DNA from 3 places in the Streptomyces sp. NPDC020490 genome. Region 1 is predicted to be linked to each of the others. Evidence: riboswitches for the same ligand, from Rfam matches in the RefSeq annotation. Region 1 holds a riboswitch; each other region holds the start of a gene.
What was found. A riboswitch is a leader RNA that binds a small molecule or an ion and turns the genes downstream of it on or off. The one in region 1 is predicted to bind cyclic di-AMP.
Positions count from the first base shown of each region.

Region 2: another riboswitch for cyclic di-AMP. It lies ahead of ACH4ZX_RS31370 (M23 family metallopeptidase); the one in region 1 lies ahead of ACH4ZX_RS30300 (transglycosylase family protein).
Region 3: another riboswitch for cyclic di-AMP. It lies ahead of ACH4ZX_RS00300 (C40 family peptidase); the one in region 1 lies ahead of ACH4ZX_RS30300 (transglycosylase family protein).

Region 1 is NZ_JBIRUY010000034.1:95,877-100,153, forward strand. It holds gene eno (phosphopyruvate hydratase) at 1-856, opposite strand, end outside; gene ACH4ZX_RS30300 (transglycosylase family protein) at 1,194-1,910, opposite strand; cyclic di-AMP (ydaO/yuaA leader) riboswitch at 1,914-2,083, opposite strand; gene ACH4ZX_RS30305 (transglycosylase family protein) at 2,267-3,298, opposite strand; gene ACH4ZX_RS30310 (cytochrome P450) at 3,446-4,277, opposite strand, start outside.
Region 2 is NZ_JBIRUY010000037.1:14,555-18,831, reverse strand. It holds gene ACH4ZX_RS31385 (MarR family winged helix-turn-helix transcriptional regulator) at 1-361, opposite strand, end outside; gene ACH4ZX_RS31380 (dihydrofolate reductase family protein) at 428-1,558, shown strand; tRNA gene ACH4ZX_RS31375 (tRNA-Met) at 1,825-1,898, shown strand; cyclic di-AMP (ydaO/yuaA leader) riboswitch at 2,167-2,324, shown strand; gene ACH4ZX_RS31370 (M23 family metallopeptidase) at 2,336-3,346, shown strand; gene ACH4ZX_RS31365 (PrsW family intramembrane metalloprotease) at 3,450-4,277, opposite strand, start outside.
Region 3 is NZ_JBIRUY010000001.1:66,249-70,525, forward strand. It holds gene ACH4ZX_RS00285 (helix-turn-helix domain-containing protein) at 1-855, opposite strand, end outside; gene ACH4ZX_RS00290 (ATP-binding protein) at 1,070-1,528, shown strand; gene ACH4ZX_RS00295 (DUF6328 family protein) at 1,549-2,142, opposite strand; gene ACH4ZX_RS00300 (C40 family peptidase) at 2,225-2,698, opposite strand; cyclic di-AMP (ydaO/yuaA leader) riboswitch at 2,702-2,913, opposite strand; gene ACH4ZX_RS00305 (hypothetical protein) at 3,248-3,556, opposite strand; gene ACH4ZX_RS00310 (ATP-dependent Clp protease proteolytic subunit) at 3,564-4,199, opposite strand.

The sequences.
Region 1 (4,277 bases):
CCTCGATGGAGACGAGCGGGTAGGCCGCGACGAGCTCCTCGTAGTACTCCGTCATCTCGGCGGCGGAGCGCTCCTTGCCCTCGAAGAGGTACTTGCCGTCCTTGTAGAACTCGGAGGCGGCGACGTCGAGGGCGAGGGCGATCTGCTCGCCGGGGGTGTAGCCGGCCTCCTTGATCGCCTCCAGGATGAGGTCGAGGGCCTCGCGGTTGGAGCCGAGGTTCGGGGCGAAGCCGCCCTCGTCGCCCAGACCGGTGGCCAGACCCTTGGACTTCAGGACCTTCTTCAGGGTGTGGTACACCTCGGTGCCCCAGCGCAGTGCCTCGGAGAAGGACTCCGCGCCGATCGGGGCGATCATGAACTCCTGGATGTCCACGTTGGAGTCGGCGTGCGAGCCGCCGTTCAGGATGTTCATCATCGGCACCGGCAGCAGGTGCGCGTTGGGGCCGCCCAGGTAGCGGAAGAGGGGGAGGTCGCTGGCCTCGGAGGCGGCGTGGGCCACGGCGAGCGAGACGCCGAGGATGGCGTTGGCGCCGAGCGAGCCCTTGTTGTCGGTGGCGTCCAGGTCGAACATCGCCTGGTCGATCAGGCGCTGCTCGGTGGCGTCGTAGCCGACCAGCTCCGGGCCGATCTGCTCGATGACGGCGAGGACGGCCTTCTCGACACCCTTGCCCTGGTAACGGTTCGGGTCGCCGTCACGGAGCTCGATGGCCTCGAAGGCGCCGGTGGAGGCGCCGGAGGGGACGGCGGCACGACCCGTGCTGCCGTCGTCGAGGCCGACCTCGACCTCGACCGTGGGATTGCCTCGGGAGTCCAGGATTTCCCGGGCTACGACGACGTCGATGGACGGCACGAGCATCTCCTTCGTGGATGTGACGCTGGTAGTGCGGGGCACTTGGGCCTGACGGCCCGTCTTGCAGCCTTGCGACTAGAGCCTAACCGTCCCGGGGCCGTCGGCAGCCGACCGACCGTCCCGTGGACAAGGTCAGACGGTACCTATTGTTCACCCCCGGAACAAAGCGAGGTGAACAACGCGTGCACACCGGGCGCCGGCGGGCGAAGAAAAACCCCGCCCCGGTGCGTACGGGGGAACACGCACCGGGGCGGGGAGCCCATGGGGCCGGGGGCGGCCCCATGGCGGTCCACTGTGGGGGACGCGGCTGTGCGGGGCCTGTGGTCCGGCTACCGGGCGGCTGTCACTTCAGGTGCAGCTGCTGGCCCGGGTAGATGAGGTCGGCGTCCTCGACGATGTCCTTGTTCAGCCGGAACACCTTCTTCCAGCCGCCCTTGACGTCGTGCTCCGCGGCGATCGAGGAGAGCGTGTCACCCTTGACGACCTTGTACTCGCCGTCGCCCTTCTTGACCTTCTTGCCGGTCGGGGTGGTGACGGTCTTCTGCGACTTCACGGCCGGGCGCCCGGTGGAGCGGGAGGCGCTCTGCTGCTCGGTGGAGCGGGAGGCGGTGCCGCCGCTCGACGAGGAGGACGACGAAGAGGACGACGAGGAGGGTGCCCCGGCGGCGCCGTCGTAGGAGGCGCCGGACAGGCCCGTGCCGCACACCGGCCAGGCGCCCTTGCCCTGGGAGGCGAGGACCTTCTCGGCGACGGCGATCTGCTGCGCCTTGCTGGCCTGGTCGGCGGTGGAGGCGTACTGCGTGCCGCCGTACGCGGCCCAGGTGGAGGCGGAGAACTGCAGGCCGCCGTAGTAGCCGTTGCCGGTGTTGATGGACCAGTTGCCGCCGGACTCGCACTGGGCGACGGCGTCCCACTCGGAGGCGGTGGCGGCGGAGGCGTTGCCGGCCGCCAGCAGCGGGGCGGCGACGGCGGCGCCGGTGACACCGGCGACGGCGACGGCGCGGGTGGAGCGCTGGAGAACGGTCGGACGACGGTGCTTGCCCTTGCCGGAAAACAGCATGGTTGATCCCCTCACCGACGCCTGCGAGGTGAGCTGTCGGGTTCGGGCCGGTTGAGTTGCCCGGCCGCCCACCTCCCGGTGCGCGGCTCCACCCCTAGCCGTTCCCACCCCTCAAGGGCCGGGCCCGGCGCCTACCTTGGGTCCCCCGCTCCTGCCTACGGCGCTTGACGCGACGACTGTTCCCGGACGGCCGCTGGCAGGATTCGGCGTTGCGGCAGCCGGGGCCCGCGTTGGCGAGCGGTCATGACCGTAGACACGGAATCCACCGGATTTCAAAGACGATCAGGGCCTCTGAGACTCATCCCACACTTTCACCAAACCGGACATTCCACAGCGAAAGCGGACGTCAACTCCCGCTAGTTTTCGCCCGTTTCCGCCCCGACTCGCAGGGTCTGACCGGGGACGATGCGGCTCGGGTCGGCACCGATCGCCTTCTTGTTCAGGGCGTAGAGCTCGCGCCACCCGCCGTCGACGTCGAGGGTGTCCGCGACGGAGGCGAGGGTGTCGCCGGCGTGGACCGTGTAGGCGTCGCCGTCGTCGGCGTCCGTGCGCGCGGCATGACGGCCCGAGGACGCTTCCGTGGAGCGGCCGTTCGCCGCCTCGTCGGCGCTGCCGCCGCGGTGGCGGCCGGTGCCGGTGTCGCCGCCGGCACCGCCGGCGTCAAGGGAGCCGGTGTCGACGAGGTTCCAGGAGCCCACCATCTGCTCCGAGTTGTCCGTGTCGTCGCTTTCAGCCGTTTCGTCGAGTGAGCCGTCGGACGTCCGCGACGCGGACGGGGAGGCGGACGGCGAAGCCGACTTGTCGGACTTGGCGGGCTTGTCCGTTGCCCTGGAGGAGCCCTTCGACGCCCCGGGGGACGCGGAGGCGTCGGACGGGGCGTCCGAGGGCGAGGCCGCGCCGGACGCGTCACCCGACGCGCCGGACGAGCCGTTGGACAGGCCGGTGGAGTCGGTGGCGCCGGTGGAGTCGGACGAGTCGTCACCGATTCCGGTGTCGATGTCGGCCGCGCCCTTGTCCTTGTCGAGCCCGGAGGTCAGCCCGCAGGTGGCGAAGGCGCCGACACCCTGGTCGGCGAGTATCTTCTCGGCGACTGCTATCTGCTGGTTGCGGCTGGCCAGGTCGGCGCTCGGCGCATAGTCGAGGCCGCCGTACTTCTCCCAGTCCTCCTGGGACAGCCGCAGGCCGCCGGAGAAGCCGTTGCCGCTGTTCTCGCTCCAGGAGCCGCCGGTCTCGCACTCCGCCACCTTGTCCCACGTCGAACCGTCGGCGGCGTTCGCGGCGGAGGCGCCCAGGAGCGGGATGGCGATGGCGGAGCCGGTCACTCCGGCCGCGACGAGGAGAGCCGGAGCCTGGCGGGGGCGACGGTGACGACCGTTCCCGGAGAGCATGCGGAGACCTTTCGCGAGACAGCGGTGACCCACGCGGCAAAGAGTGTTCGAAGCAGCCGCGTTGATGGGTGAAGGTATAGGCAGACGATCACTTGTCACAAGTTGATGCCGCACAGATCACATGAAGATCACGAAGTTGAGTGCGTGTCATGTTCTGGGACTCCGGCCCTCTGGTTCCGGAGGGGTGAACTCGACCGGCAGGGTGCGCAGTCCGCGCATGATGAGGCCGCCGCGCCACCTCAACTCGGCTGGTTCCACGGCGAGTCGGAGGTCCGGGAGGCGGGTCAGCAGCGTGCCGAGCGCGGTCTGGCCCTCCAGGCGGGCGAGCGGGGCGCCGAGGCAGTAGTGGATGCCGTGGCCGTACCCCAGGTGCTGGTTGTCGCGGCGCGCGAGGTCGAGGGTGTCCGGCTGGGCGAACCGCTCCGGGTCCCGGTCCGCCGCGGCGAGGACGACCAGCACGGGGTCGCCGGCGGCGATGTCCTGCCCGCCGATGCTCAGCGGCCGGGTCGCGAACCGCCAGGTGGCGATCTCCACCGGGCCGTCGTAGCGCAGGAGTTCCTCGACGCCGGTCTCCAGCAGGCCGCGCTCGCCCGCGGCGAGGGAGCGCTGGAGGCGGGATCGCTGGGCGGGGTGGGTCAGCAGCGCGTAGGTCCCGTTGCCGATGAGGTTGACGGTCGTCTCGAAACCGGCGAACAGCAGGATGAAGGCCATGGCGGCCGCCTCGTTCTCCGTCAGGTGCTCGCCGTGGTCGGAGGCGCGGATCAGGGCGGAGATGAGGTCCTCGCCGGGGGCGGGTTCGGCGGGCAACGCCGCCCGCTTGCGGTGGATGAGGTCGGCGAGGTAGCCGCGCATCTTCTTCACCGACCGGGCGACCCCGCCGCGCGGGCCTCCCCCGTGACGGATCATCATCCCCGCCCAGTCCCGGAAGTCGTCCTGGTCCTCGCGGGGGACGCCGAGCAGGTCGCAGATCGCGTAGATG
Region 2 (4,277 bases), on a different contig from region 1:
CCGTCTCCACGTGGCCGGGGGCCGTGCGCTCCAGCACCGCCATGCCCTCGTCGGTCAGTGCGGCGATGCTGCTCCGCTTGTCCCACCTGCAGTTCTCGCGCCGCAGCAGGCCGTCCTTCTCCAGTCGCGTCACCGCGTACGTCAGACGGCTGCGGGTGATCTTCGTCTTCTCGGCGAGGTCGGTCATGCGCAGCCTGCGCTCCGGCGCCTCGGAAAGATTGGTGAGGATGGAGTAGTACAGGTGCGGCATGCCGGCGTCCTGCTGGAGCTGCCGGTCGAGCGCGTCCTCCAGGAGGTGCGTCGCCGCGATGAACGCGCGCCAGGCGCGCTGCTCGTCCGGGGTGAGCCAGCGGGGTGTCATGCCACCAGTGTAAGTTTGTTTCAAACTTGAACCAAGACCGCCCGCCTCCGAGAGTGAGCGCGCTCGATGCCGCATCCCTACGTCCTGCTGTCCGCCGCCGTCTCCCTGGACGGCTACCTCGACGACACCGGCCCCGAGCGGCTCCTGCTCTCCGGCCCGGCGGACTTCGACCGGGTCGACGAGGTACGTGCCTCCGTCGACGCGATCCTGGTCGGTGCCGGGACGATCCGGGCCGACAATCCGCGGCTGCTGGTCAACTCGGAGCGTCGCCGCGCCGGCCGGGTGGCCGCGGGCCGGTCCGCCTACCCGCTCAAGGTCACGGTCAGCGCCTCGGGGGAACTCGATCCGGCGGCGCGGTTCTGGCACACGGGCGGCGAGAAGGTCCTCTACACGACGGACGAGGGCGCCGAACGGGCCCGCGCGCTGGGGCTCGCCGCCGACGTCGTCGCGCTGGGCGGCGAGGTCGGCTGGCGGCCGCTGCTGCGGCATCTGCACGACGTCCGGGGGGTGCGCCGTCTCATGGTGGAGGGCGGGGGGCTCGTGCACACCCAGCTGCTCCAGCAGGGGCTCGCCGACGAGCTGCAGCTCGTGCTGGCGCCGGTGTTCGTGGGTGACCCCGCCGCGCCGCGGCTGTTCGGTCCGGGGGCGTACCAGGGCGGGCGGCTGCGGCTGCTGGAGACGCGGCGGATCGAGGACGTGGTCCTCATGCGGTACGAGCCGACGGCTCCCGGGGCCGGGGAGGTCGCCGTGGCCGCCGACCACCGCTGGCTCGCCCTCGCGTGCGAGTTGGCGGCGCTGTGCCCGCCGTCGCGGACGGCGTTCAGCGTGGGGGCGGTGGTGGTGGCCGGTGACGGCACGGAGCTGGCCCGGGGGTACTCCCGTGAGGGGGACGATCCTGTGGTGCATGCCGAGGAGGCGGCTCTGGCGAAGCTCGATCCGGACGATCCCCGGCTCGCCGGCGCCACGGTCTACAGCAGCCTCGAGCCGTGCGCCCGGCGCGCGTCCCGGCCCAAGCCGTGCGCGCGGCTGATCCTCGACGCGGGGGTCCGGCGGGTGGTGACGGCTTGGCGGGAGCCCGACACGTTCGTCGAGAGCGCCGACGGCAGCGGGCTGCTGGCGGGGGAGGGGGTCGACGTGGTCGTGCTGCCGGAGTACGCGGAGCGGGCCGAGGCGCCCAATCGGCATCTGGTGGGGTAGCGGGGTGCCTGCGGCGGCCTGTCGCGGTTCGGTGGGGGTGCGTGTTGCGCGGGCGGTGGGGGGTGGGTCGGGGCCGGGGCGGGGGTGTCCGTCCTCGGAACGGCGCGGAATCGGGGGTTCGGGAGGTGCGGGGGTTGACGCGCCAACCGATGCGGGCGTACACCCCCGTCCCGTCCCCTTCCCGCCGTACGCGGCTGACGGCGCGTGCCGCGGAGAAACGCGTGTGCTTGCCGTCCTGCGTATGACGTACACTGGTGACACACCGACGCGGGGTGGAGCAGCTCGGTAGCTCGCTGGGCTCATAACCCAGAGGTCGCAGGTTCAAATCCTGTCCCCGCTACTCAAGGCCGACGGCCGGGATCATCAGAGGTCCCGGCCGTCGGTGTTTTTGTGCGGTCCGTGACCGTGAGTGATGAGGTGGCCGCCCTGCGCAGTGTGGTCGGCGGGGTATGTGAGGGGCCAACTCGCCCGTTTTTAGGCGGTCATGGGGATGTACGTCCGGCGTGGATTCGTTAATGATCAAGCGGAACGGCTTGGAAACGAGCCCCTGCGTCTATTAACGTTCGATAACGCAGCGCGGTCGTCCCAGCCGTCACAAGAGGCGGCTCCGTGCGCACGCGCCGAATCCCGCAAGGGAACCGGGGAACCACCACCCTGGGGTGAATCGCGCGAATGCCGCCGTGGGATCACGGTGGATATACGCGCGTAGGAGACCTTCCTGCTCCGAACCCGTCAGCTAACCCGGTAGGCGAGGAGGAAGGAAAGGAGCACGCCCACGTGGCGTCCAACCCTGCCCCGACAGCCCCGTTCCAGCCGAGTGACACCTTCGGCTACGGCAGCTACCGCACCGACGAGGGCCCGTGGGAGGCATGGAACCCCACGGAGGACTCCGTCCGCCCCGTACGCGGCCGGCACCGTGTCTCCAAGCAGCGCGGCGGGGGACTCGCCCGCAGTTCCACGGTTCTGGGCGTCGGCGTCATAGCCGCCGTCGGCGCGGGCGGCATGGCCAGCGCCAACACCGGCAAGCCGCCGGTGTCCATCTCCATGCCCGACCTGCCCTCGGTCGGCTCGCTGATCTCCGACGACGAGCCCGAGCCGCAGGGGTCCGCCACTCCGCTCAGCAGCGTCGGCGTGACCTCCGCGGAGAGCACCAAGGGCGCCGGTGAGGCGCTGCGCGACCGCATCATGGCGCAGGCCGAGTCGCAGCAGATCCAGGTCGAGAGCAAGACGCAGCAGGCCACCGAAGCCGCCCTCGCCAAGCAGGTCGCCGACGCGGCCGAGCAGGCCGAGAAGGCGGCCGCCGCCAAGGCCGCCGCCGCCAAGGAGAAGGCGGAGGCGGAGGCCAAGAAGAAGGCCGAGGCCGCGCGTCTCGCCGAGCTGGCCAAGCAGTACACGCTGCCGACCTCCTCGTACACGATCACCTCGACCTTCGGTCAGGCCGGCTCCATGTGGTCCTCCGGCTACCACACCGGCCTCGACTTCGCCGCCCCTACCGGCACGCTCATCAAGGCCATCCACAGCGGGACCATCACCGAGGCCGGCTGGGCGGGGGCGTACGGTTACCGCACGATCCTGACCCTGGACGACGGCACCGAGCTGTGGTTCTGCCACCAGTCGTCGATCAGTGTGAGCGTGGGGCAGAAGGTCAGCACCGGTGACGTCATCGGGCGCGTGGGTGCCACCGGGAACGTGACCGGCCCGCACCTGCACCTCGAGGTCCACGCGGGCGGGCAGGCCAGTGGCATCGACCCGATGGCCTGGCTGCGCGGCAAGGGACTCAACCCCTGATCTCCCCCTGATCCCCGGCGGTCCTGACGGCAAACCCCCCGACGTCAGGACTGCCGGTCAGGCGTGCCCGAGAACTCCGGGACGCCGTCGGCCGCTCCGGGTTTCAGGAGCGGTACGGGTTGTACGCGGGGTTCGCGGGGTGCCCGTACGCCGGCCAGGGCGGTGCTACGACCGGCACCGGGGGAGCCGTCATCCTGGCCGCGTGGTCCAGTGCCGGCCGCGCGATCTCGCGCCGCCACCACAGCTCGGCCAGCAACTCCCGCTCCCGTACGACGAAGTCGGCGTCCGCGCGTCCGCGCCGTCCCCGGTGCCGCAGGAACGCCAGCGACGTCGCGTACGCCTCGTACTCGGCCACCGTCCGCCTGGCCGGCTTGCCGAAGCGGTGGCGGGCGTAGTCGCGGGCCGTCCGCCGCGCCCGCATGGAGCCGAGCGCGTACGGCTCGCCCGGCGTCAGCCAGCCGGCGAGGACGTACGGCGGCAGTTCCTCGCGCACGGTCCGCAGTTCGCGCTGCCGCGTCCAGATAACCAGCCAGGTCAGCAGCCCGAACGCGGGCACCATGAAGGCCGCGTACACCGCGAAGAACCCGAACCCGCCGAACGCCGCCGAGCCGTTCCACAGCGCGTGCATGCCCATGGCGAGCAGCAGCCCGGAGAGCGGGACGAGTACGCGCCGGACGTGCTGCCGTTCCGCCGAGAGCGCGGCCACGCCGAACCCGATGCCGGTCAGGACGGTGAACAGGGGGTGCGCGAACGGCGACATGATGACCCGGACGAAGAAGGTCGCCGCGGTGACGGAGGCGATGCCGCTGTCGCCGGTCAGCTGGTCGGTGCCGAAGGCGGTGCCGAGGTAGAGGATGTTCTCGGTGAACGCGAAGCCGGTGGCGGTGATCCCGGCTATCACCACCCCGTCGACGATTCCCGTGAAGTCCCG
Region 3 (4,277 bases), on a different contig from region 1:
GCCGACGACTGTGCCGGCGAGGTAATCCAATGAGTCCTCGGGCGAAAGGGCTTGGATCTGAAGGGAGTTGAAGGCCTCCGTGTAGGCCTGGAGGTCTTCTTTCCGTTCCAAGTGGAGGCTACTCGTCAGGTGGTCTAGAACAACCACGTCCAGATCAGAAGTGCTCGAAAATGAGAAAATAACGAAAGACCCGGTGACGCCGACGTGTGCTCCGGCGCCGAACGGCAGGATCTGCAGCCGTACTTGCGGCAGGCGCGCCGCCTCGACCAGGCGTTCGAGCTGCCGCGCCATGACCTCGGGCCCGCCGATCTCCCGGCGCAGCACCGCCTCGTCCAGCACCGCGCTGAACTCCAGGGGCGGGTCGGCCCGCAGCACCTCCTGCCGGGCCAGGCGCACCTCGACCAGCGCGTCGAGCCCCGCGTCGTCCAGCCCGCGGACCGCGGCCCGGGTCACCGCCCGCGCGTACTCGGGCGTCTGCAGCAGCCCCGGCACCACCGACGTCTCCAGGGTGCGCATCGCGTCGGCCTGGGACTCCAGGCTGATGAAGTCGCTGTAGTCCGGCGGCAGGATGCCGCGATAGGCGTGCCACCAGTGGTGCCGGCCGGTGTTCTCGTCCGAGCCCGCCAGCACCAGCATCAGATCGCGCAGCCGCGGATCGGACACCCCGTAGGCGTCCAGGAGCAACCGCACATCGGCCGGTTTCACCCCGCTGGTGCCCGTCTCGATACGACTGACCTTCGACTGGTGCCAGCCCACCAGCCGCGCCGCCTCACCGCTGGTGAGCCTCGCCTCGGCGCGCAGCGCACGCAGTTCGGCGCCCAGCTTCCTGCGGCGCACCGCGGGACCGTGCTGCATGGGTCCCTCCTTACTCCTTATGAGGCGCCCCAATACGGTCTCTCGTGGCAGAGTTCACCGCTTTGAGCGACAGATATATGCATATCTCGGTGGATCGCCAGCCGTGACCCGTGCGGTGATGGCAGTCTGACGGCGAAGCACCAGTCCGGGACCGTACTCGAACCATCCGCTCCGTGTCGGACCAGCGGCCCCGGGGGAAAGGGACGACGTCGTCATGGCAGACCATCTGGAAGCATCCGTCACTCTGCCGAGCGATCCCGCCTCGGTCTGCGCGGCCCGCACCTACGCGATCGACACCCTCGCGGAGTGGGGCCTGGCGCCGCACACGGAGGTGGCCGACACCGTGCGGCTCATCGTCTCCGAACTCGCCACCAACGCCGTCCAGCACACCCTCGGGCAGTCGCCCACCTTCACCGTCGGACTCGAACTCGACCGCGACGAACAGCTGCGCATCGGGGTCACCGACAGCCACCCCCGGTTCCCGAAGCGGCTGCCCGCCGCCGTCCAGCAGGACAACGGCCGCGGCCTGGTGATCATCCGCTGGCTGACCGCCGAGTGCGGCGGCAGACTCTGCGTGCGCCCCACCCGGGAGGGCGGCAAGACCGTCTCCGTCGAACTGCCGTGGAAGGTGCCGGCCCGGCCGGTGCCGGCAGCCGGGCAGCAGGAGCCGTAGCGGGGCTCGGGCGAGGGGGTTCAGCGGCGCCGTACCGGCGGCTCCCGGTGCACGGCCCCGTCCAGCGGCGCTCCCGGCTGCCTGACGACGGGCGCGGCCTGCTGCGCGCCCTGCTGCGGGGCCTGCTGTTCGGCGGACAGGCCCGCCCGCCGCACCAGGCGAGGCAGCAGCCACCACAGGCCGAGGCACACGCACAGGGTGGCCGCGCCCGCGGCCACGCCGCCCGCCCGGCCCGTCGTCACGTCCACCACGAGCAGCACCGAGCCGGTGAACGCCAGCACCAGCACACCCATGCCGATGGTGGCGAGCCGTGAGGACACCTGGACGACGCGCGGCTTGGCGCCCCGCTGGAACAGCGAGCGGTGCAGCGCGGCCGGCGCGGTGAACAGGGCGGCGGCGAGGACCGCGAGCAGCAGTGTGGTGACGTAGGTGGCCCGCTGGACCGGGTCGAGGGACGGGAAGCGCGGGGTGAAGGCCAGGGTCAGCAGGAAGGCGAAGAGGATCTGCACGCCGGTCTGGGTGACGCGCAGTTCCTGGAGCAGTTCGCCGAAATTGCGGTCGGCGCGCTCCAGCGGGGTCTCGTTGCGTGCGGTGCAGGGGACATGGTCGGCCATGGTTGAACGGATAACCGGTCAGGGCCCTGTCACGCCTCGTGGGGTGGCGGCGTGTCAGGGGCGCCGCCACCGCACGCAAGGATCAGCTGACCCGGCCGTACCAGACGCTCTTCGTCCAGATCTTCTGCAGTCTCACCACGTCCCCGGTCTTCGGGGCGTGCCAGATCTTCCCCTTTCCGGCGTAGATGCCGACGTGGTAGACGTACGAACCCGAATGGAAGAACACGAGGTCTCCGGCCTTGCGGCTCTTGGCGGAGATGTGGCGGGTCTTGTTGTACTGCTGGGCCGCGGTACGCGGCAGGCTCTTGCCCGCCTTCTTGAACGAGTACAGCGTGAGCCCGGAGCAGTCGAACCGGTACGGCCCGGTGGCACCCCACCGGTAGGGCGCACCCTTCTTGGAAGCCGCGATCTGCAATGCCTTCGTCGCGGGCGTCGCGGCGGCCGCGTCGGAGGCGAAGCCCGGGACCACGACCGAGCCGCCCACCGCGGCGATGGTGAGGGCCGAGGCCGTGCCGGCCCGGACCATCATCGACGGGACACGATTGAGCGCAGTCATGCGCAACCCTTCGTCAGCCGCCTGTGAAGGATGACCTGTCGGATTCGGGCTGGCGAAGTTGCCCGGCCGCGTGCGCGGCTTCACCCCAAGGGCTGCTCGGCCCGGTCATGGCGTGACCGTTCCGGCGACCCGTCGTGCTTGGGTCCTCCACTCCTGCCGATCCACTCCTGTCGACCGGTCATCCGGGCGGCGGCAGGACTCGGCGTCCGCCCGGATCGCCCCGCCGCGGCGGCGGGGACTTGTCGTCAGACACGGATCTTGGCTCACGGATTTCCGAAAAGCCCAACGGAAACGGGGATTTGTGTTGTTACTCACCACTCACCCGTTCGGGTGCCCACCGCTGTGTTCGGACGCGCGTCATCACCTCCGAAACCGCCCGGACCAGCGAAGAAGGCCCTCATCCCGCCTTGGGGCCGGGCCCGTTGCGCAACCCGACCGGTCAAAAAAGAGGAGGTGTGTCTAGTCCGGAAGGCGGTACGCCGTTTGGTCCGTTTCGGCCCCGGCCCGGACACCGCGCCGGGCGACCGCGGCCCGCGCCCGGCGCGTGCCTCAAGTGCCGGACTGCGGGGGCACGGTGACCCGGGCGGTGCGCCGCTCGCCGTCCAGCACCCGCAGCGCCCGCGCCAGGGTGGGGGCGTGCAGTTCGGTCTCGCCCCGTTGGTGCATCAGGGCGAGCGCGTCGCGCAGTTCGGCCGCCCGGGCCACCAGCGCCTGCGCGGCCCGCAGCCCGCCGTAGGTGTCGCCGTGGCGGGCCGGATTGATGCGGCCGAGCAGGTCGGCCACGTCGAGGTAACGGTCGATCAGCTCGCCCTCGGCGCGGGTCAGCGCGGGCAGCGGCGGGAGTTCGGGCGGGAGCACCGGCCGCTCACCTCCCGGCGGGCGGGGCGAGGGGCGCCCGGCGGCCGGGGACGATCCGGTCCACCAGGCCGTAGTCCACGGCCTGCCGGGCGTCGAAGACCCGGTCCCGCTCGATGTCGGCGCCGATCTTCTCCCGGCTGTGTCCGGTGGCCCGGGCCAGCATCTCCTCCACGAGACGGCGATTGCGCGTCAGTTCCTCCGCCTGCACCGCCAGATCACTCGCCTGGCCCCGCACCGGCTCGGCGAGCGCGGGCTGGCGGATCACCACCCGCGCGCCCGGCAGTGCGGAGCGCTTGCCCGGAGTCCCGGCGGCCAGCAGCACCGCGGCCGTGGAGGCGGCCTGCCCCAGGCACGTCGTCTCCACGTCGCAGGAGACGTACCGCATCGTGTCGTAGAGCACCGTCATGGCGCTGAACGAGCCGCCCGGCGAGTTGATGTACAGCGCGATGTCCCGGCCGGGGTCCTTGTGCTCGAGGTACATGAACTGGGCCGTCAGGTCGTTCGCCGCGGTGTCGTCGAGGGGCGTGCCGAGGAAGAGGATCCGCTCCTCCAGCAGCTTCGCGTACGGATCCGTCGGCCTGTGCCCGGACGCGGTCCGTTCGGTGAACCCGGGCAGGACGTGGCGGGCGGACGGTCGGGTCATGGCATACCCCTCCTCGCGACAGAGCTGTCCCCGGAGCTGCCCCCCGGAGCTGTCTCTGTAAAAAATGTACAGGACGTA